Regions from separate parts of the Anaerostipes sp. PC18 genome, predicted to be linked through region 1. Evidence: predicted binding sites of a transcription regulator. Region 1 holds the regulator's gene; the other holds the start of a gene.
The links. Region 1 encodes NrdR, which represses ribonucleotide reductase genes. Its sites were predicted from a motif close to CACAANATNTTGTG; they were not measured.
Positions count from the first base shown of each region.

Region 2: the regulator NrdR is predicted to act here: its motif matches at 9,054-9,067, upstream of nrdD (anaerobic ribonucleoside-triphosphate reductase).

Region 1 is NZ_CP121164.1:1,567,109-1,579,010, reverse strand. Features, by position in the region: gene topA (type I DNA topoisomerase) at 1-1,956, opposite strand, end outside; gene dprA (DNA-processing protein DprA) at 1,972-3,051, opposite strand; gene P8F77_RS08490 (YifB family Mg chelatase-like AAA ATPase) at 3,044-4,561, opposite strand; gene nrdR (transcriptional regulator NrdR) at 4,637-5,086, opposite strand; gene P8F77_RS08480 (YlmC/YmxH family sporulation protein) at 5,193-5,438, opposite strand; gene P8F77_RS08475 (RnfABCDGE type electron transport complex subunit B) at 5,556-6,350, opposite strand; gene rsxA (electron transport complex subunit RsxA) at 6,364-6,939, opposite strand; gene P8F77_RS08465 (electron transport complex subunit E) at 6,952-7,653, opposite strand; gene P8F77_RS08460 (RnfABCDGE type electron transport complex subunit G) at 7,655-8,266, opposite strand; gene P8F77_RS08455 (RnfABCDGE type electron transport complex subunit D) at 8,259-9,209, opposite strand; gene rsxC (electron transport complex subunit RsxC) at 9,223-10,539, opposite strand; gene P8F77_RS08445 (glutamate-5-semialdehyde dehydrogenase) at 10,797-11,902, opposite strand, start outside.
Region 2 is NZ_CP121164.1:3,341,472-3,353,373, reverse strand. Features, by position in the region: gene P8F77_RS17930 (protease complex subunit PrcB family protein) at 1-111, shown strand, start outside; gene ftsH (ATP-dependent zinc metalloprotease FtsH) at 181-2,172, shown strand; gene P8F77_RS17920 (Veg family protein) at 2,286-2,531, shown strand; gene P8F77_RS17915 (SPOCS domain-containing protein) at 2,621-4,180, shown strand; gene ispE (4-(cytidine 5'-diphospho)-2-C-methyl-D-erythritol kinase) at 4,270-5,142, shown strand; gene P8F77_RS17905 (GntR family transcriptional regulator) at 5,159-5,839, shown strand; gene P8F77_RS17900 (spore germination protein) at 5,925-7,448, shown strand; gene P8F77_RS17895 (GerAB/ArcD/ProY family transporter) at 7,429-8,487, shown strand; gene P8F77_RS17890 (hypothetical protein) at 8,468-9,001, shown strand; gene nrdD (anaerobic ribonucleoside-triphosphate reductase) at 9,209-11,329, shown strand; gene nrdG (anaerobic ribonucleoside-triphosphate reductase activating protein) at 11,361-11,852, shown strand.

The sequences.
Region 1 (11,902 bases):
CTGCCATGACATAAATTCGCATTCCGGGTTATCCTCACATCCGTAGTATTTCCGACCCTTCTTGGTTTTCTTTAAGACGACTTCCTTTCCGCACAGCGGACATGGAACTCCGATCTTTTCAAAGTGAGGTTTTGTGTTTCGGCAGTCAGGGAATCCCGGACAGGCCAGAAACTTCCCATACGGCCCATATTTCACGACCATATTGCGTCCGCACTGGTCACAGACCACATCGGTCACTTCGTCCTCAATGGTTACCTGCTCCAGTTCTTTTTCTGCGGCCTCCACGGCTTCTTTAAGATCCGGATAGAAGTTTTCCACCACGGATTTCCAGTGGACCTTGCCTTCCTCCACCATATCCAAAAGCGCCTCCATCGTAGCGGTGAAATGCACATCCACGATAGACGGAAATGCCTTTTTCATCATGGTATTGACCGCTTCTCCCAGCTCCGTCATATACAGATTCTTCTTTTCCTTGACCACATACCTTCTGGCAATGATCGTAGATATGGTAGGAGCATACGTACTCGGCCGTCCAATACCCTGTTCTTCCAGGGTGCGGACAAGCGTTGCTTCCGTGTAGTGGGCCGGCGGCTGTGTAAAATGCTGTTTGTGGTCAAACTCTTTTAACTTCAGCTCCGTGGAAGTATCGATACTTTTCAGTATGACATTTCCTTTTGATTTCTCATTGTCGATGTTGTACACAGTCAAAAATCCGTCAAAAACGATCTTGGATGCGGAAGCATTGAAACGGTATCCGTTGGCGTCGATCTTTACGGATGTAGTCTCATACTTGGCTGCACTCATGCGGCTCGCCATAAACCGGTTCCAGATCAGCTGATAAAGCCTGAACTGGTCTCTGGAAAGCTGTTCTTTCAAGCTCGCCGGGGTGTTCTCGATGTAAGTGGGACGAATGGCTTCATGGGCGTCCTGTACATTTTTGTCGTCCTTTTTTGAAACTTGTCCGTTTCCGACAAAATCACTTCCGTAGGTTTCAGAGATGAACTCTCTGGCATTCTTATCTGCCTCTTCCGAAATCCTTGTGGAGTCTGTACGCAGGTAAGTGATCAATCCCACGGTGCCTTTTCCTTTGATGTCTACACCCTCATACAGCTGCTGAGCAATCCTCATGGTTTTTGCTGTCGGAAAATTCAGTTTGCTGGATGCATCCTGCTGCATCGTACTGGTCGTAAACGGAAGCGGGGCTTTCTTGATACGCTCCCCTGTCTTTACGCTGTCAACATGAAATTCGGCGCCTTCAAGTTCCGCAAGGATCTTGTTCAGCTGTTCTTCATTCTTGATCTCGATCTTCCCGTCTTTGTCTCCGGCAAACTTGGCCTCCAGGGGCTTTTTGCTCCCTTTCACATTCAGAAAAGCATCCAGTGACCAGTATTCTTCCGGTATGAAAGCGCTGATCTCTTCTTCCCGGTCACAGATCAGGCGGAGCGCCACAGACTGTACCCGGCCTGCGCTCAATCCCCTCTTGATCTTTGCCCATAAAAGAGGACTGATCTTATACCCGACAATCCGGTCTAAAACACGTCTTGCCTGCTGGGCATCCACCAGGTCCATGTCGATCTCTCTCGCATGCTTTAATGATTCCTTGACTGCATTCTTGGTGATCTCATTAAATGTGATACGGCTGCATTTTTTATTCTCAAGTTTCAACGCATAATAAAGATGCCATGAAATTGCTTCCCCTTCCCGGTCAGGGTCAGTCGCGAGATAAACTTTGTCGGCCTTTTTCACTTCTTTCCTCAATGCCGCCAATACTTCTCCCTTGCCCCGGATCGTAATATATTTTGGTTCAAAATTATGTTCCAGGTCGATTCCCATCGTACTCTTGGGGAGATCCCTCACATGACCGTTGGATGCAATGACCGTATAATTTTTCCCTAAAAATTTATTGATCGTCTTTGCTTTCGCTGGTGATTCTACAATTACTAAGTATTTTGGCATTTTTGCACCTCTTAATTATATTTTTATTATGTAATAATTTTTCAGTATTTCTTCTGCCAACCCCTGCCTCTGTAGATAGTATAAGGATGTCACAGCCTCTGTGACCGGCAGTTTTGCCTCCGAAGCTATCTGTTCCAGGCATTTAGGTTCCAAACTCAAAACATCATACACCATTTTTTCACCTCTAGCAAGTGAATTTTTATCAAATTGACAGACATTATGTGAAAATACTCTGAATTTTGGAAATTCATTTAAGATATCTTCGGGGCCGGAAACCAGCTTGGCGCCTTGCTGGATCAGGCGATGGCAGCCCCTTGATACATCACTCGTCACATTGCCCGGGAGTGCAAAAATTTCTTTGTTTTGTTCCAATCCGCAGTCCGCTGTGATCAGAGATCCACTTTTCTCTCTGGCCTCCACTACGAAAATTCCGTCGGAAAGGCCACTGATGATCCTGTTCCTCTGCGGAAAAAGAAAAGAAAGCGGCTCTACGCCGGGACCATACTCAGAATAGATCACACCCTGTTTCTCTACATCGGCGAACAGTTTTTTATGTGCTTTCGGATAAATCCGGTCAATCCCGCATCCCAGAACACCTGCCGTCGGTGCGCCTACATCCAGGGCTCCTCTGTGAGAAGCTCCGTCGATTCCCCTTGCCATGCCGCTGACGATCAAAACACCCCTCCTGGACAGCTCTTTTGCAAAATATCCTGCCATCTCTCTTCCATATAAAGTACAGGATCTGGCCCCTACTATTGCAATGACCAGCCTTGATTCCTGCGGCCTGCCTTTTCGGAAGATGCCAAACGGATAATCATAGATCTGTTTGAGCCGCTGTGGATAATCGGGTTCTTTCCATATAATATAGTCTGTTTTCTGCTTTTTTAGCTCCTCGTACTTCTTACAGATATAAGATTCATCTCTTGTCTCAAGAAAAAGCCGGTACTGTCTCTTGTTAAGAAATGGCTTTGCAGTCTCCGCATTAAGCTTCCTGAGTTCCTCCGGATGAATAATGGCAGAAAGGATCTCACCCTGCGTCTTTCGATTCATCTCAAGAAGCGACGTAAACCAGAACCACGAAATCTTTTCATTCATATCCCGCAGCCTCCGATAAAAACTCCATGTTGCGCAGAGACAGTGCCTCTATAAGATGTCCCTCCCCGATCTCGCTTTTCTGTTCCATTCCGGCAATCGTTTTTGCTGTCCTCACAATCTTATGAATACCCCGCATAGAAATATGATGTTTCTTTTGTTCTTCTTTTAAAATTCTTCGGCTTTCTTTGGACAACGGACAGATTTTTTCTAAGTCCTCTGCCTGTATCTGACCGTAATAAGAATACGGAGTATCCGAGAGTTCTCTCTGTTCCTCTCTGATATTTTCCAAAACCCTGCTGCGGATGGCAGCCGAATTTTCAGTCTCGGCGTCCATTTTCTTTGCCTCCTGTCCAACTGTGAGAATCAGATCAAAACGGTCCAGTATGGGCCCTGAAAGTCTGTGATAATAGGACCGCTTTTCACCCGCACTGCACCGGCATGCCTCCGGAGTAAAGCTGTTGCCGCATGGACATGGGTTCATGGCCGCTGCAAGTAAAAAGTCCGCAGGCATGGTATAGTCTCTCCCAAGCCTGTTTAAAATAATCTGCTTATCTTCCAGCGGCTGTCTCAGGGCTTCAATGCATTTGGCGTCAAACTGTGCCAGTTCATCCAGGAACAGGACACCTTTGTGGGCAAGTGTGATCTCTCCAACTTTTGGAACCGCTCCCCCACCGATCAGCGCTCCCCTGGATATGGAAGAATGAGGTTTTCGGAAAGGCGGACAAAAATCTTCTGCCTCCCGGTGGACACCGGCCGCCTGATACAGAGCCTGCACCTCCAGATATTCTTCCTCGGATAAACTGTTCATGATAGAAGAAATCCGTTCAAGCGCCATAGTCTTGCCACAACCTGGAGCTCCGATCAGAAGAATGTTATGCCTCCCGGTTACGGCGATTTCCAGAGCTCTTTTTAAGAAAGCCTGTCCTTTTATTTCTGAAAAATCATGACACTGGCTGTCAAGGATCATCCTTTTTTCCTTAAAATGATATGGAAGCACACACCCGCTTCTGAAATAGTCCACGGCATCGGAAAGATGTTTTACCGGAACCAGTTCCACATCTCTGATATGTACAAGGGATTCCATATCATCATAGGGAACCATAAATCGCCGGATGCCCTGCTTTCTCCCTTCCATGATGATGGGCAGGCACTGTCTGATCCCATGGACACTGCCGTCCAATCCCAGCTCTCCCAGGAGACAGATGGGCGGTTCTTTGTTAATTGGAATATAATTGAGACCGGCCATAACGGCCGCTGCGATGGGAAGATCAAATGCGGTTCCTGTCTTTCTGATGTCGGCAGGAGATAAATTGACGGTAATTTTCATAGGAGGGAGCGGACAGCCCAGAGCCCGCAGTGCGGATTCCACCCTGTGCCTGGATTCTTTTGCTTCATTAGAAAGGCGGCCTACCATAGTAAAGTATGGGAGACCGCTTCTTAGTTCCGCTTCGACCTGAATGATACAGCCTGCGGCGCCTGAAACAATGCCGCTTAACATCGAACAAAACATAAAGCCTCCTTCTTCTCCGGAAGCCTTTCAGCTAACAATATACTGTATCTTATCATATTTTCTATTTTTTTACAACTATTTCAGCAATTTTTTCAGTTCACTCATGAAGGTGTTCACATCTTTGAACTCTCTGTATATAGCGGCAAACCTTACATATGCCACCTCATTCAGTTCCTTCAGCTTGTCCATGACGATTTCTCCGATCAGGGAACTCTCCACCTCGCGCTGTCCGAGATTATAGATCTTTGTCTCGATCTCATCTACAATCTGATCTATCTGTCCCATGGATATAGGCAGCTTGTGGCAGGACTGTACGATACCCGCCTTGATCTTGGAGCGGTCATACATCTGTCTGGTCTTGTCCTTCTTGATCACAGACAGCGGTTCTGTCTCGATCTTTTCATAGGTCGTGAAACGCTTGCTGCAGTCGTCACACTGTCGTCTTCTCCGTATAGAGTTATTGTCTTCCGAATGTCTGGAATCAATGACTCTGGAATTTTCACTTCCGCAATAAGGGCACCTCATTTTTCTACCTCCCGGGCTATGCTTTTCTTTGTACTCTTTTGAGAGGCAGAACACGTCTGCCTCAAGACTTTCCATTCGTTAAAGGAAGTATATCATTTTTTCCAGATCACTTCAAACATTCTTTTTCATTAATATCCACCAATACAGTGTCACAGCCGATTCGAATGATCTTCTTATATGGAATATAATAAAACTCTCCTTTTGTAAAACATAGGATCTTTGTCGCTTTTGGAACGATCAGACATAAAATCTGACCTGACGCCAGGTCAAACTCCAGGTCGATTACACATCCCAGTTTATCTCCGGTCCGGCAGTTGATAACATCCTTTTCCCTCAACTCTAAAAACTTCATGAAACGCCACCCCAGAAAAATAGTTATAATAGTGTATGCCCCAGGAAATAAAATGTGTCAAAAAGGCTGTATCCTCCAGTCAGATACAGCCTAATGATCTTTATATAATTCACTTTATTATACAGTAATGATTTTTTTCGGACACTTCTTGGCACAGAGTCCGCAGTTGACACATTTCTCATAGTCTATATGAGCAATGTTATTTTCTACGGTAATCGCTCCAAGCTTACATTCTTTCGCACAGAGCCCGCAGCCGATACATCCGGCTTTGCACACGGACATGACGTCTTTTCCCTTGTCTTTAGAATTACACTGCACTAAATGCTTCTTGTCGTAAGGAACCAGTTCAATAAGTCCCTTCGGACAGATATCGGTACATTTTCCGCAGCCGATGCACGCTTCTTTGTCAACATACGCAATACCGTTGACGATGGAGATTGCATTCTCAGGGCACACCTGGGCGCAGCTTCCGAATCCCATACATCCGAAAGAGCATGCTTTGGGCCCCTCTCCGGGTACGTTTATGGCTTCCACACAGCTCATCTGTCCTGTATATTCGTATTTATTTGATGCTTTCTCACAGGTCCCCGCACACTTTACGAATGCCACCTGTTTTACGAAGTCACCGGCTTCCACACCCATGATGGCACCGATTTTTTCTGCCGCCGCAGGCCCGCCTACCGGACAGGCATTGACCGCAGCTTCTCCGTTCGCGATCGCTTTTGCAAGCCCGTCGCATCCGGCATATCCGCAGCCTCCGCAGTTATTTCCGGGAAGTTCTGCGCGGACTGCTACTTCTTTTTCATTGACCGGAACCTTAAACTTCTCAGAAGCGATTCCCAAAAGAATAGCAATGACCAAACCAATGCCTCCGACCACGACGGCCGCGAGGATAATTGCTGTAATATCCATTTTTGCTACCTCCCTATATGATTCCTGAGAATCCAAAGAAAGCGATAGCCATCAGCCCTGCCGTGACAAGAGTGATCGGCATTCCTTTGAAAGATTCCGGGATGTTGTTGTATTCTAATTTCTCGCGGATACCAGCCAGGATCACGATGGCGATGGTAAATCCGACAGCCACTCCAAATCCGTTGACTACACTGGTAATAAAGTTGTAATCATACTGAACGTTATTCAATGCAACACCGAGCACCGCACAGTTGGTAGTGATCAGCGGAAGATATACGCCTAAAGACTCATAAAGAGCCGGCATAGATTTCTTTAAAAACATTTCCACGAACTGAACCAATGCCGCAATGACAAGGATAAATGCGATCGTCTGAAGATATTCCAGATGAAACGGTACGAGTATGCCCGCATAAACGAAATAGGTAACCGCTGAGGCGATTGTGATGACGAAAATAACCGCAGCGCCCATTCCGCCGGCAGTTTCTACCTTCTTGGATACACCAAGGAAAGGACAAAGGCCTAGGAACTGGCTCAATACTACGTTATTAACTAATGCCGCACCGATTGCGACTAATAATAAATTTGACATTGTTCATCCCCCCTATTTGTCATCCACACTGTTATCGAAAAACCGGCTTCCACAGGCACCGTTTCCGCAGCTTGCACAGTCGCCGCAGCCGGAAGCCTGAGGCTCTCCTGCTTTTTTCGGTTTCTTGTTTCTTACCTTATTCTGAACTGCAACAAGGCAGGCCAGGACAAAGAATGCTCCGGGGGCCAGGATAAAGATCGTGATCGGCTCATAAGCAGCCGGCATGATCTTTGTGCCAAAGATCGTACCTGCACCGAGGAGTTCACGGAAAGCTCCGATCACAGTCAGTGCAATGGTAAATCCCAGTCCCATTCCGACACCGTCGAAGAAAGAGAGAACTGCCCCGTTCTTAGATGCAAAGGATTCTGCGCGTCCCAGGATGATACAGTTTACTACGATCAGAGGAATGTATATTCCAAGGCTTGCATTCAGTGACGGCACATATCCCTGCAAAAGGAACTGTACTACCGTTACCAGAGATGCAATGATAACAATATAGCCCGGAATACGGACCCTGTCAGGAATAATATTTCGCATGAGTCCAATGATCAGATTGGAAAACATTAACACGGCCGTAGTGGAAAGTCCCATTCCTGCCCCGTTGATGGCGGATGTGGTTACCGCGAGGGTAGGACACATACCGAGCATTAAGACGAAAGTAGGATTTTCTTTGACAATACCGTTGATTAAACGTTCTATCGGATTACTTTTCATCTCAATTACCTCCTTTCAATGTATCCATTAAAGCAACACAGCTGTTGACCCCGCTTGTTACCGCACGGCTGGTGATCGTGGCACCGCTGATGGCATCGACCTTTGCGTCGTCGTTCTTGCCGGAACCGTCTTTTACGACTTCAAACTGCTTCGCTTTTTTATCTTTGAAGTTACTCTTAAATTCATCTTCTTTTGCCTTCATACCAAGACCTGCGGTCTCACTGATCGTCAAAGTCTCATATCCGTTGACCGTACCGTCATTCTTGACACCGACGGAGAGGGTGATATCTCCGCCGTACCCGTCAGGGTTTGTCACGGAGAATACATATCCAAGACCTTTTCCGTCCTTATCTACTGCTTTGGCAATCTCACTGACCGTATTCTGGCCCAAATTCTTTGCCTTCAAAACTTTGTTTATCTCTTTTTTATTAAGCTTCACTGCCTCAAATCGATCTGCGTCTTTGAACACAGCCTTGTATGCTTCCTGTTTTGTCTTTTCTTCCTGCTTTGCAATCGGATCTTTGGTCACGTTGTAAACGAATCCAAGGATCAGTCCGGCAGCCAGAGTGATGATAAATAATTTAATACAGTCGTTTACTAAACTTTTATTCATTGTCTTTGCCTCCTTTTGCCTTCACAATTCCAAACGGAGTAGGAACCGTAATCTTTTCAATCAGAGGAACAACCAGGTTCGCAATGATAATAGAGTAAGAAACCCCCTCTGCCATCGGTCCGAACAGGCGGAAAATACCGGTCAGCAGTCCGCAGAGGACACCGAAGATGATCTTTCCTTTGGAAGTGATCGGCGAAGTTACATAGTCCGTTGCCATGAAGATCGCACCGAGCATCAAACCGCCGGCAAAAATCTCAGATGCCATATAAGTAAGATCGAAGCCATGTCCTCCAAAAAGCAGTACGAAGACAGCCACCGTCGCCACATAGATGCATGGGATCAGCGGTGAGATGACTTTCTTTAATACCAGGTAGGCACCTCCCAAGAGGAGCAGGACGGCGGATGTCTCTCCGATCGTTCCCGGGATAAATCCTGTAAAGACATTTCCGAGGTCTACACTCTTTCCTGCCTTCAGCAGGGCAAGAGGAGTCGCAGTGGTGACACCGTCATATGTAAATGTAGTCATTCTTGCCGCAAAAGAGATCATCAGAAAACAGCGGGCTCCCAATGCCGGGTTCATAAAATTCTGCCCCAGGCCGCCGAAAACTTGTTTTACGACAATAATGGCAAAAAGGCCGCCGAGCACCGGCATCCAGAAAGGAACACCTGCCGGCAGGTTCAGCGCAAGCAGGAGTCCGGTCACAGCCGCGCTCAGATCGCTGACGGATACTTTTTGTTTCATTAGCTTCTGATATATATACTCAGCAGCCACACAGGTGACAATGGAGACCGCAATGGTCACAGCCGCAGATGCACCGAAGATATAGATACCAAAAACTGTGGCCGGGAGTAATGCAAGGATTACGTCCAGCATAATGCTTTGTGTTGAGCTTTTGTCCCTTACGTGCGGGTTTGCTGAAACACGATATAATGTTTCGTTCATATGTACCTCTCCTTTACTTCTTTCTACGATTTGCCAAGACCTGTTTGCGTCCTGTCTTCATTGACTGTGCCAGGTTTCTCTTCGCCGGACAGATAAAAGAACAGCATCCGCATTCCACACACTCATCTCCGTGGAGTGCCTCAAATGCTTCAAAGTTATTGTTATCTGCCAGTACGGACAGTCTCGCCGGCATTAACTTCTGAGGACAGACGCTGACACAGCGCCCGCAGTTGATACAGTTGCTCGGCTCTACGGCAGACACAGGGTCCTTTGTAAATGCAAGCAGAGAAGAAAATGTTTTGACAGCCGGAACGTCGGTAGTAAACATGGCCATTCCCATCATCGGACCTCCGGAGATCACCTTTTCAGGCTGTCCCTTAAATCCACCGGCCGCTTCGATCAGTTCGTTGACGTTGGTTCCCGTGCGGACTAAAAGGTTTTTAGGGCTCTCAACCGCATCTCCGGTCACCGTTACCACACGGCGGAACAAAGGTCTTCCCTCTTTTACCGCTTCCTTGACAGCAACAATCGTTGCCACGTTGTCCACAATACATCCTGCATCTGCCGGAAGCATACTGGAATTGATGGCTCTTCCCGTAGTCGCATAGATCAGGGAACGCTCCGCTCCCTGCGGATATTTTGTCTTTAACTCTGCAACCGAAATTCTTGCATCTCCTTTGACACAATCGCTGACTTTGGCAATGGCATCTTTTTTATTGTCTTCCACTGCGATGATTCCTTTTGCCTTCGGGAACAAGTCAAGAACAATGTTAAGACCTTCCACGAGGACTTCCGGAGTCTCCATCATGATCCTGTAATCTCCGGTTATGTAAGGCTCACACTCCGCACCATTGACAATGATGTACTCGATGGCATCCGGATCTTTCGGAGCCAGCTTCACATGAGTCGGGAAACCTGCCCCTCCGAGCCCGACGATCCCTGCGTCTTTGATCGCAGCGAGAACCTCGTCTCTGGTCATATCCTGATACGGCTTTGCTTTAAACTCCGCTTCTTTAAATTCTCCGTCGTTTTCTATTACAATTGCATTTACTTTTGCCCCGGCGGGAGTCACTCTCGGCTCGATTGCTTTCACCGTACCCGAAACAGAGCTGTAAATATTGGCAGACACAAAACCGCCTGCCTCTGCAATCTTCTGTCCCGCCAGTACCTGATCACCTTTTTGTACGATCGGTTTCGCAGGTGCCCCGATATGCTGGCCGACAGGTAAAACAACATCTCCTTTAGGCAGATATTCGGTGATCGGAGAATTTTTTGCGTATTCTTTCCCGTCATCCGGATGAACTCCGCCGCTAAATGTAAACAATGCCATTTTTAAGCCTTCCTTTCTCTTTTCTTTAATTTCCATATCTTTAATGATAAATTGTTTAGCATGCAAAATCAACTTTCGACATTTTTTTCACAAATGAAATCCCACAAAATAACACACATCTCACTAAAATCTTTTCATTCTTTTACTTTTTTCATCTTTTTGCACAGAAAAAGAAACAATAATGCTTTCTATATGTGAATTAATTATCAATCTAAAAGGAGTCCCCGATCCTGAGAACTCCCTCTTTGAAGTTTTATCTAATGCCTGATCTGTCCATTGCCATAAATAATAAATTTGGTAGTCGTCAGCGCATCGAGTCCCATCGGTCCCCTTGCATGGATCTTTTGGGTGCTGATTCCGATCTCGGCTCCAAAGCCGAACTCGAATCCATCGGTAAATCTCGTGGAAGCATTTACATAGACTGCAGCCGCATCGATCTTCTCCAGAAACTCCTGGGCATGGGAATAAGAATCTGTGACAATCGCCTCGGAATGTTTGGTATTGTAGCGGTTGATATGTTTTACCGCCTCATCAAAACTGTCCACGACCTTTACCGAGATAACGGCATCCAGATATTCGGTTCCCCAGTCTTCTTCCGTCGCCCGGATAACCTGGTCACTGACTGCCATGACTCTCTCGTCTCCTCTGACCTGCACTCCCTTTTTCAGCAATGCCTCTACGACAGCCGGAAGATGGGTCTGTACAACATCTTTATGTATGACCAGAGACTCGCATGTATTGCAGGTTCCAAGCCTCTGAGTTTTTGCATTGACCACGATATCGACAGCCATTTGGGGATCTGCATACTCATCGATATAAGTATGGCAGTTTCCGGTTCCTGTCTCGATCACGGGAACCGTGCTGTTTTTCACGACACTCCGGATCAATCCGGCTCCGCCTCTTGGAATGAGGACATCAATATATTCATTCATCTGCATCATCTTTGTGGCAGTTTTCCGGCTGGTATCTTCCAGGAGCTGAATGCCGAATACCGGCATCTTTTTCTTGGCTAATGATTCCTGGAGAACTTTAGTAATCGCAAGATTAGAATGTATGGCGTCGCTTCCGCCGCGGAGCAGGCAGGCGTTTCCTGTCTTAAAGCAAAGAGCAAACGCATCCGCAGTGACATTGGGACGGGATTCATAGATAATCCCCACAACGCCCAAAGGCACGACCTTCTTTCCGATCAGCAGTCCGCTTTTATTGGGCTTCATCTCGGTGACTGCCCCGATGGGATCTTCCAAGTCCGCCACCTGTCTGAGTCCTTCTGCCATGCCTTCGATCCTGTCAACCGTCAGAGTCAGACGGTCCACCAGTGCCTCCGACATCCCGCGCTCCATGGCTGCTTTCACGTCTTTTACAT
Region 2 (11,902 bases), 1.6 Mb from region 1:
ATTGACACGAACCTGATCGGAGTTCCGAAGCGGCAGCAGGAAAAAGGATATTCATATCCATATATCGTGATCAAGAGCCAGAATTATGAAAAAGACGTAGTATTTTTGTGATATGTCACAAAAACTTTAGAATTGTTTTATTGATTTTCAAGCAGTGAAACCATATAATGGAGTCTATAAATGCTTGAGAAGATCGAAGGAGGAAAAGCATTCGTGGATAATAGACAGAAGAAACCGGATAAAAATAACAAGAATTCCATTCAGATGATCATATCGATTTTGATTACATCTATTTTAGTGGCTGTTTTGTTCAACTTTGTAGTGGGCAAATGGAAAAACGGTACAGAGACCGAGATTTCCTACGGCAAGTTTGTCAAGATGATCGAGAAAAAAGAAATTAAAAAGGTTGTGTTCGAAAGTGATGTGATCACCGTTATTCCGAAAGAATCAGAGAACCCGCTGTATAAGACTACATACAAAGTAGTCCAGCTTCCCGTACCTGATTATCAGCTGGTCAACCGGCTGGAGAAGGCAGGGATCGAAAATTACCAGGCAAAGGCAAAGGACGGATCTGAGGTTCTCATGAGTGTTCTCGTGAGCATTCTGCCTGCCATCATTATTTTTGGACTGCTGATGTTTATGATGCGCGGAAAGAGCGGTATGATGGGCGTAGGAAAGTCCAACGCCAAGGTCTATGTGGAGAAGAAGACAGGCGTCACCTTTGCCGACGTTGCGGGACAGCAGGAGGCCAAGGAGTCCCTGACCGAGATGGTGGATTTTCTGCATCACCCTGACAAGTATTTAAAGATCGGTGCAAAACTGCCCAAGGGAGCACTTCTTGTGGGACCTCCGGGTACTGGTAAGACTTTGCTCGCCAAAGCAGTGGCGGGAGAAGCGAATGTTCCGTTTTTCTCCCTGTCCGGTTCTGATTTCGTGGAGATGTTCGTTGGTGTCGGTGCGTCCAGAGTCCGTGACTTGTTCAAGCAGGCCCAGTCTATGGCTCCGTGTATTATATTTATAGACGAAATCGATGCCATCGGAAAAAGCCGTGACACGGGCATCCAGGGCGGAGGAAACGATGAGCGTGAACAGACATTAAACCAGCTTTTATCTGAAATGGATGGATTTGATACTTCCAAAGGACTTGTCATTCTGGCTGCTACCAACCGTCCGGAAGTACTGGATAAAGCACTTCTGCGCCCGGGACGTTTTGACAGGCGCGTCATCGTAGAGCGCCCGGACCTGAAAGGAAGAATCGAGACTTTAAAAGTCCATTCCAAAGACGTTAAGATGGATGAGAGCGTAGACTTTGAAGAGATCGCCCTGGCTACATCCGGGGCAGTGGGATCGGATCTGGCCAATATGATCAACGAAGCGGCCCTGGCTGCTGTCAAAGCAGGAAGGGAGTATGTGTCTCAGTCAGACCTGTTTGAGGCTGTGGAAGTGGTCATCGCCGGAAAAGAAAAGAAAGACCGTATCCTCGGCAAGGAAGAAAAACAGATCGTTGCATACCACGAGGTGGGACATGCGCTTGTCATGGCTCTCCAGAAGGAGTCTGAGCCGGTGCAGAAGATCACCATCGTGCCAAGGACCATGGGAGCCCTCGGATATACGATGCAGAGGCCGGAGGAAGAGAAGTACCTGAATAAAAAAGACGAGATGCTGGCAGACCTGGTATCCTTCTTTGGAGGCCGTGCGGCCGAGGAGATCAAGTTCCACACGGTGACAACCGGTGCGTCCAATGACATCGAACGGGCCACGGCCATCGCGAGAGCTATGGTGACACAGTACGGTATGTCCGAAGAATTCGGCCTGATCGGCCTGGAATCCATTACCAACCGTTACCTGGACGGACGTCCCGTTATGAATTGTGCGGAATCCACCGCGGCAAAGGTAGACGAGGTGGTTATGGGAATTTTGAAAGATGCATATAAAAAAGCGCTTTACCTGATCCGGGACAACATGGACATACTGGATGAGGCTGCACAGTTCCTGATCGAGAAAGAGACGATCACAGGAAAAGAGTTTATGGAAATCTTCAATGCCAAGAAAGAAAATTCTGAACAGGAAGAGGAAGATTCCAGGGAAGATGCCTCAAGCTCCACGACAGAGGATGAGCCTGCACAGGAACAGCCGTCGGAAGATATGGAAAAAAATTCTCAGGATATGTAACATTCTGGACATCCCATGTATAGATTTGACAGGATTCGGTTATAATGATACAATAAAGTTCACAGTATACAGAAGGTGTCACGAGTTCTGTATAGATAGAATGGGGTGAAAGAATGACACAGATGGATATTCAATGCATTCGTAAGTCAATTCAGAAGCGCATTGGCAGCAAAATCAAGATCAGCTCAAATAAAGGTAGACACAAGTTTGTAACATCACAGGGAGTCATTACGGAGACATATCCGAACATTTTTTTGGTAGAGATTGAAGACGACAGCAGCACTAAAAGCAAAACTGTCAGTTTCAGTTATCAGGACGTGATCACGAAAGATGTCAGGATGATGCTGCTGGAAGGCTGACACTGTACCGGATACAATTTTAATCTTGAAGGAATAGATTCCTTCCTGTCTGAATATATTTGTATATACAAGACAGGGAGGAATTTTTTATGGATTTTAACAAAAAGGATTTTTATGGAATCGTTGCAAAAGAACGAAAGCAGGTACAAATAACAATCGACCAGGACTGCAATGTGCCTGATACGAAGCCGGATGTGGAGAAGATGATCCAGACCAAAGGGCTTGTGATCATGCAGGAGACAGAGATGATGGTGGACCGTATCCGGATCAAGGGAGAATTCCATTTTTCAGGCCTGTACGGGACAATTGACGCCAGGACCTATTTAGAGTCTCTGGATTTTGTTCTCCCCTTTGAGGAGTATATACATATGGACGGCGCTGTGCCGACAGATTATGTGAAGGTTTCTTATGTCATTGATGACATCAACACAGTGCTGATCAATTCCAGGAAACTGAGCATAAGAATACTTCTGACCCTGACCCTCCATGTCAACGAGGAGATTAAAGAGGAAGGCATTATCGATGTTCTTGGTGACGGGATATCTTCCCTGAAAAAGGAAGTTCAGGTGACAGACCTGATTGTCAATAAAAAGGATATTGCCAGAATGAAAGAGGAGCTGGTTCTGCCGGCCAACAAATCCAACATCTATGAGATTCTCTGGAGCCAGGTGGAGCTTGAGAATGTACAGGGAAAGTTAAAAGACCACAGCATCGACATACAGGGTGATATGCATGTGTTTATTTTATATCTCGGAGAGGATGAACAGCTTCCGGTCCAGTATGCCAGGTGGGAGATCCCGCTGCACACAGAATTGGAGTGCTATGAATGTGCACCGGGAATGATCGGCAAGATCCACATTTCCCTTGGAAACCATCAGCTGGAGATCCGTCCGGATGTGGACGGAGAAGAGAGAGTGGTATCGGTTGACGCAACTCTTGAGTGTGATATTAAAGTCTACGAAGATCAGGTGCTTTCTTACGTGGGAGACTGCTATACGATGCAGAAGACTCTGGTGCCGGAATATAAAGACTTTGCTTTTGAATCCCTGATCGGAAAAAATCAGGCTACCATGAAGATGGCGAAGCGTTTTTCCATCGAGCAGGAGCCGGGAAAGCTTTTGCAGGTGCTTTCTGTCAAAGGAAGCTGCAATTTAGACGATGTGGAAGTCAAAGAGCAGGGGCTCCAGGTGGAGGGTGTCCTGATGGCGGATGTGCTGTTTTTGTCCAGCGAGGACCAGAACCCGGTAATGAGCAGCTCATATATGGAACCGTTTTCTTACTTTATCGAGGCTAAGGGTCTGATGAAAGAGGACGATTATCAGCTGGATGTTATGCTGGATCATATCAGCGCCACTCCGACGGAAGGGGATGAGATCGAGATCAAAGCAAATGTTATATTTGACTTCATCTCTTTCCACAAAAAAGCGGAAAAGATTATGACAAATGTATCTGAGCAGCCTCTGGATTATGAAGAACTGCAGAAGATCCCGGGAATCGTCGGATATATCGTGAAGGACGGGGATACTCTGTGGTCCATAGCAAAACGTTATTTTACTACCGTTGACGATATCCGTGATCAAAATGAAGGCATTGAGGAAGTAAAGCCAGGTGATAAACTGTTAATAGTCAAAGAAATTGAATGGAATTGATAAATAGGATTGCATTTTTATAGGAACAATATTATAATGTTCTGTATACAATACTAAGTTTCAGCGGCAGGAGACAGTGAGGAGTACAGATGAAAAAGGTAGTTCTGAAAGCTTATGGAAAAGTAAATTTAGGGCTGGATGTAGTACGGCGGAGAGATGACGGGTATCATGAGGTAAGGATGATCATGCAGACAGTGGGTCTTTTTGACCGGCTGGAGCTTAAAAAGACTTCCGGTGATTCCGTCACACTTTCCGCCAATCTTAGATTTCTTCCGGTCAATGAACAGAATCTTGTCTGTCAGGCCATCGCAGCCGTAAAGAAAAAGTATTCGCTCAAAGACGGCGTGGAAGCGTATCTGGAAAAGCGTATCCCTATCGCTGCAGGCATGGCGGGCGGCAGCTCTGACTGCGCCGCAGCACTGAGAGGAATGAACCAGCTGTTTGAACTGGGACTTAAGGAAGAGGAACTGTGTGAGATCGGAGCCGGGCTGGGAGCGGATGTGCCTTATTGTGTCATAGGAGGAACTGCACTGGCCGAAGGGATCGGAGAAAAACTTACAAAGTTGCCCCCTGTGTCGGACTGCCATATACTGATTGCCAAGCCGGGGATCAGTGTATCCACGAAAACTGTGTATGAGAATCTGGACGTGCCGGGGCTTTCCTCACACCCGGACATCACAGGAATGATATCTGCCATTGAAAATCAGGATTTGAAGGGGATCACAGGAAGGATGGAAAATGTTCTTGAAACAGTCACCATACCAAGATATCCCGTGATCGATGAGATCAAAGAGTTCCTGCTTAAACAGGGAGCCGAGAATGCACTCATGAGCGGGAGCGGACCGACGGTCTTTGGAATCTTTGCTTCACAGGAAAAGGCACAGAGAGCCCTTTCCAATCTAAGATCCTTTGAAGATGTGAAGCAGGCCTATGTGGTGGCGCCGGTCAATAGAGAATCATAATTGGAGGGAACGAAAGATGAGCAGTGATAAATTAAAAGTAAATGTCAATGAATATCTGCCGCTGAGGGATGTGGTGTTCAATACACTCAGACAGGCGATCATCACCGGAGAGTTTGTGCCCGGAGAGCGTTTGATGGAGATCGCGCTGGCAAACCGTCTCGGAGTCAGCCGTACCCCGGTCAGGGAAGCCATAAGGAAGCTGGAGCTTGAGGGTCTGGTAGTCATGATCCCGAGAAAGGGCGCGGAAGTAGCCCGCATCACGGAAAAAGATTTAAGAGATGTCCTGGAAGTGAGAAGTTCTCTGGAAGAACTGGCAGCAGGACTTGCCACGGAGCGCCTGGATGAAAGTTCCAGAGAGAAGATTCAGGCAGCCCTCGACAATTTCCGGGAGGCCATCCAGACGGATGACAATCCTAAGATCGCAGACTGTGATGTGGAATTTCATGATGCCGTCTTCGAGGCGACTCAGAACAAGAGGCTGATCCAGATCATTAACAATCTGAGAGAACAGATTTACCGCTACCGTCTGGAATATGTCAAGGATACGGCATATCATGCGGTCCTTCTCAAAGAACACGAGGAACTGGTGGAAGCAATGTTCGCCGGGAACAAAGAGAGGGCGAAAGAGATCATGAAACGTCATATTGACAATCAGGAAGAGACGGTGATCAAAAAGATCCAGGAAGAAGAAAAATAGGTCTGAGGACTTTCAGACAGAACTCTGTGCGTACGCATAGAGTTCTTTTTTTTGCTCATACTACTTTCAAAGGTGGTGTGAAAAAATGGATCGATTTCATGATAAAAATCACAAAATGAAAGGTGTAATATCAAAGGATCTGGAACAGAATATTGCTTATCTCGAAGCGGTATTTTCAGACTGCAATGATATTGTAAAGAAGAAGTTTTACGTCGGGAAGAAAAAACACACGGGAATGTATGTGATCTACACGGACGGGCTTGCCAAAGCCGACATGATCCAGGAAAATGTACTGGAACCTCTCCTCACAGACCCTCTTCACCCTCTGAAAGAGTCTGTGACCTCCTGGGTGATTGAGAGTGCAGACCGGAAAATGGTTACGACAATGGATGAAGTTGTCACGGCCGTTTTATCAGGAGATACGGTACTGTTTTTTGACGGGCTTGATCAGGGGATTTTTATATCCAGCAAGTTTTTCCCTACCAGAGGAGTGCAGGAAGCCGACAGGGAAGTAGCAATGATCGGTCCGAAGGACAGCTTTAATGAAAGTCTCAGGACCAACACGGCACTGATCCGAAGACGGGTCAGGGATACGAGAATGAAGGTTGTCCAGCTTAGGATCGGAACAAGGAGCAAAACAGATGTAGCGCTTATGTATATCGAGGATCTGGCCAAAGATGAGGTAGTAAAGGAGATAAAAAAACAGTTGGATGAACTGAATATTGACGGAATTTTTGACAGCGGAATGCTGGAACAGCTCATGGAGCAGGACAGCAAATCTCCGTTTCCCCAGTACCAGCTGACTCAGAGGCCGGACAAGGCGGCAAGCGGGCTCATGGAGGGAAGAGTTGTGCTCGTGGTGGACAATTCTCCGGAGGTCATTGTGCTGCCGGTGACGCTGAACATTTTTTTTCAGGCCAGTGATGACTACTATAATCGGTGGGAAGTAGCCACATTTGCCAGAATCCTTCGATATATTTCTTCTTTTATTGCCATCGGGCTGCCGGGATTTTATATTTCCATTGCAAATTATCATCCGGAGATTCTTCCCACACCGTTTATGCTGTCCATTGTGTCGGCCAGGGAGGGAGTGCCTTTCCCTGTCGTCGTGGAAGTTCTGCTTTTGGAACTTGCGTTTGAACTTTTAAGGGAAGCGGGTATCCGCCTTCCGGGACAGCTGGGCGGCACCATAGGCATTGTAGGAGGGCTGATCGTAGGACAGGCAGCGGTGGATGCCAATATTGTCAGCACGATCGTGGTAATTGTTGTAGCCTTTACAGCCATCGCATCGTTTTCTATACCAAATGAAAGCTTTTCGGGGGTATTCCGGCTGCTGAGATTTTCTATTATGATCGTCTGTGCCATATGGGGTCTTTATGGATTCTTTCTCGGATTCCTTGCGATTGCAATCCATTTGATGAAGCTTCAGAGCTATGGAATCCCGTATCTGTTTCCGACCGTATCAGCCACGGTGGAAGAAACGGACCCCTGGGAGGATTATATGGTGCGCCTGCCTATCAGGCGTATGATTTTCAGGCCATGGTTTACAAAGGACGGGGCGAAAAAACGCCAGGGAAGGAGGAAACATCATGTGGACGGCGAATCTTGAAATTTCTAAAAAGCAGGGAAGCAGGATCTTTCTTCTGGAAACCTTCTGCGGAGTGGGCATGTTCCTTCCCCAGGCATCTGCCTTGAAATCCGGTGAAACAGGGCTTTATACGGTGCTCCTTGGGGCCCTGGCCGCGGCCTGCTATCCGTGGCTTGTACAAAAAGCAGAAGGCAGTCTGACCATGGAAGAGGTATTAAAAAAGCACCGGGTGATTTCCTTTCTCTATTATGTGAGATTTTTTATAAACGCCGCATTTTTTTATGCATATATGCTGATCTTAGCCAGGGTGTTCCTTCTGCCGTATATGAATATTTACTGGATCGGACTGCCGATCATTTTTCTGGCTTTCCGGATGAACGGGGAGGGGCTGGACGACAGAGCGAGAGTCATGGAAGGGCTGTTCTGGTTTATCCTGATCCCGTTTATTTTTATCCTTCTTCTCAGTACGACGGAATTTTCTATGAAACCCTTCCTGATCCGGAAGTTTGAACCGGAGAATCTGGCGATGGGCGGGCTGTATGTGCTCGCACTGTTTCATCCTATGGAACTGGTGTGGTTTTATCAGGGGCATATGAAGGAAAAGGGAATAAATAAGAGGACGCTGCTTGGAATTATCATTTTATCGGCAGGAGTGTTTGCCGCCACGGCGGGAAGCCTGGGTCTTCGGATGATCAGGAGAGACCCGTTTCCGGTGATCTCCATGGCCCAGAATGTAGCCATGCCGGGAGGGATCATGGCAAGGCTGGATATTTTCCTGATCGCATTCTGGATCGTTGGAGTTTTTTGTGTGCTGAGCGGATACCTGTTTTATGGAAACTGGAGTTTTGAAAACACATTTCCGGGGAAAAAGAAATGGGGCAGGTGGATTTCTTACGGCGGACTGTTTTTGACCACTGGATTTCTGATCCCTATGATCCGTCTTTGGGAAAATTATATTTCTGTGTTCCTTTTTGCAAATCTATTGCTGGGCATTTTAATTCCGGCAGTTTTGTTTTGGCTGGAACGGAGAGGAGGCACCCATGAAAAAGATCATCATTAGCCTTTTGATGGCCGCAGTCACAGCAGCGGCACTTACGGGCTGCAAAGAAGCCGGGGACATCGAGGACAGCAGCTATGTTTTGGCAATGGGCATCGAAAAGACAGAGAACGGATATCTGATCGATTATTCCTGTGCAGATTTTTCCAAGGCTCAGGACAACCAGGGAACGAACGTGCCGTCCAAGTCTGTGGTTTATTCAGGCAGGTCTTTTAATGAGACAAACCAAAGTTTTGAGCGAACCCAGCCGAAAAAATTAAACTTCGGGCATTTAAAGGTGATTGTATTTACCAACGGACAGATTGATGATACTATGATAGAGGAGCTTTTAAATCATTCGGAAATCGCAAAATCCGTACTGATTCTTAAAAGTAAAAAACAGTTAAAAGAGCTTTTTTCGATCGAGAAGGAGCTGCCTGTCTCCTTTGGTGAATACATGGCCAAAGGCATTGAAAGTTCTCCGAAAGTGAAAAAGCCCAAGGATCTGAGCCTTGGCAGGATTTACGGCAGAAAGTGAAAAAAATCAGCCTTGACTTGTATCGGATGAGATGGTAAGATGGATACATTCACACAAGATATAGTAGAATAAAAGATCATATCAAACAATATATAGTAATTTGATTGAGAAAATAGCGATGAGTCCCCTGCCTGCGGTGTCTCCTGCTTTCAGCGGGATATGCCGCAGGCAGGACGATGCTCTGGGAACAGTCAGGGAGGAGAGAGTATGATACGGGTAGTAAAAAAGGACGGAACAAAAGAGGATTTTAATATTCAGAAGGTGGTGACGGCGGTAAATAAATCCGCCTACCGTGCCCTTGTGAAATTTACGGAAGATGAGCTTGATGAGATCTGCCGGTTTGTCAATGGGAGAGTGGACGAGCTTAATAAGGCGGAAGTACATATTACGGAGATGCACAATGTGGTGGAAGGGGCTCTGGAGAGGGTAAATCCCGACGTGGCCAAAAGCTACCGGGACTACCGGAATTATAAACAGGATTTTGTGGAAATGCTGGATGATGTGTATAAGAAAAGCCAGTCCATCATGTACATAGGAGACAAAGAGAACAGCAATACAGACAGCGCCCTTGTGTCAACGAAGCGGAGTCTCATCTTTAATGAGCTGAACAAGTCTCTGTATCAGAAGTTTTTTTTAACGACAGAAGAGATTCAGGCCTGCCGGGACGGGTACATTTATATTCATGATATGTCAGCCAGAAGAGATACGATGAACTGCTGTCTGTTTGATGTGGAGGCCGTGTTAAAAGGCGGCTTTGAGATGGGGAATCTCTGGTACAATGAACCAAAGACACTGGATGTGGCCTTTGACGTCATAGGAGACATCGTGCTGAGCGCGGCCAGCCAGCAGTATGGCGGATTTACGGTGCCGAATATTGAACTGATCCTGGAACCGTATGCCGAGAAGTCTTATGAAAAAGGCATTGAAAAGTATGAAGCCCTCGGCCTTTCCAGAGAGCGGGCAGAGACCGAGTCCCTCAAGGATGTGCAGAAAGAATTCTGTCAGGGATTCCAGGGGCTTGAATATAAGTTTAACAGTGTTTCTTCCAGCCGCGGAGACTATCCTTTTATCACAGTGACCGCAGGAACCGGCACAGGCCGGTTTGCAAAGATGGCAACGATTACGATGCTGGATGTCAGGAGAAGAGGACAGGGAAAAGAAGGACATAAAAAACCGGTGCTGTTTCCAAAGATCGTATTTCTCTACGATGAAAATCTCCATGGACCCGGCGGAGAACTGGAGGATGTGTTTGAAGCGGGCATCCGCTGTTCCAGCAAGACGATGTATCCCGACTGGCTGAGCCTTACAGGGGACGGATATGTCCCGGACATGTATAAAAGATATGGAAAGATCGTAAGCCCTATGGGCTGCCGAGCATTTTTATCTCCCTGGTATGAAAAGGGAGGGGCAGAGCCTCTGGACGAGCAGGACAAGCCGGTTTTTGTGGGCCGTTTTAACATCGGGGCGGTAAGTCTGCATCTGCCGATGATCTATGCAAAGGCAAAGCAGGAAAGCCGTGACTTCTATGAAGTGCTGGACTATTATCTGAATCTGATCAGGGAGCTCCACAGAAGGACCTACGATTATCTGGGAGAGATGAAGGCATCCACAAATCCTCTGGCATACTGTGAGGGAGGCTTCCTGGGAGGACATCTGGGACTTCACGACAAGATCAAGCCGCTGCTTGAGTCTGCCACAGCATCTTTTGGGATCACGGCGCTCAATGAACTTCAGCAGCTGCACAACAAAAAATCCATTGCTCAGGACGGCGCATTTGCACTGGAAGTCCTTGAGTACATCAACAGTGAGGTGACTAAGTTTAAGAAAGAAGACGGGCATTTGTATGCGATCTATGGAACACCGGCAGAAAACCTCTGCGGACTTCAGGTGAAACAGTTCAGAAAAAAGTACGGTGTGATCGAAAATGTCTCTGACCGGGAATATGTGAGCAACTCTTTTCACTGCCATGTATCCGAAGATCTGACGCCGATCGAGAAACAGAACTTAGAGGGACGTTTCTGGGAAAAATGCAACGGCGGAAAGATCCAGTACGTGAAGTATCCGATCAGCTACAATAAAGACGCTATACGGACGCTGGTAAGGCGTGCCATGGACCTGGGTTACTATGAAGGGGTGAATCTATCCCTGTCATACTGTGACGACTGCGGGCATGAGGAGCTGGAAATGGATGTGTGTCCGGTCTGCGGAAGCAGGAATCTGACCAAGATCGACCGCATGAACGGTTATCTGTCTTATTCCAGAGTCAAGGGAGACACGAGGCTCAATGACGCAAAGATGGCGGAGATCGCCGACCGGAAGTCGATGTAGAAAGGATGATATTAGCATAGAGGTGGGAAGTATGAGGTATCACAACATTACAAAGGACGATATGCTGAATGGGGACGGTTTAAGAGTTGTCTTATGGCTGTCAGGATGTACCCATCAGTGCAAAAACTGCCACAATCCGGTCACCTGGGATATCCATGGCGGATTGGAGTTTGACCGGGCGGCAAAAGAAGAACTGTTTGAAGAGCTCAGTAAAAATTATATCAGCGGTCTGACGTTAAGCGGAGGAGATCCTCTGCACCCTGAGAACCGGGAGCCGGTAGAACAGCTGGTCAAAGAGGTCAGAGAAAAGTTTCCGGAAAAGACCATATGGATGTATACCGGTTTTCTGTGGGATGAAGTCTGTACTCTGGATGCCGTAAAAAATACAGATGTTCTGGTGGACGGTCGTTTTGAGGAAGACTTAAAGGACACTGCCCTCAAATGGAGGGGAAGTTCCAACCAGAAGGTGATCGATGTGAAAAAGTCGCTGGAACAAATGAAAAAAGTGCTGTACATAAGATAAAACAAGGCTTGACGGCCTGCCTCTTCCATGATACAATGTGTAAGCTAGAC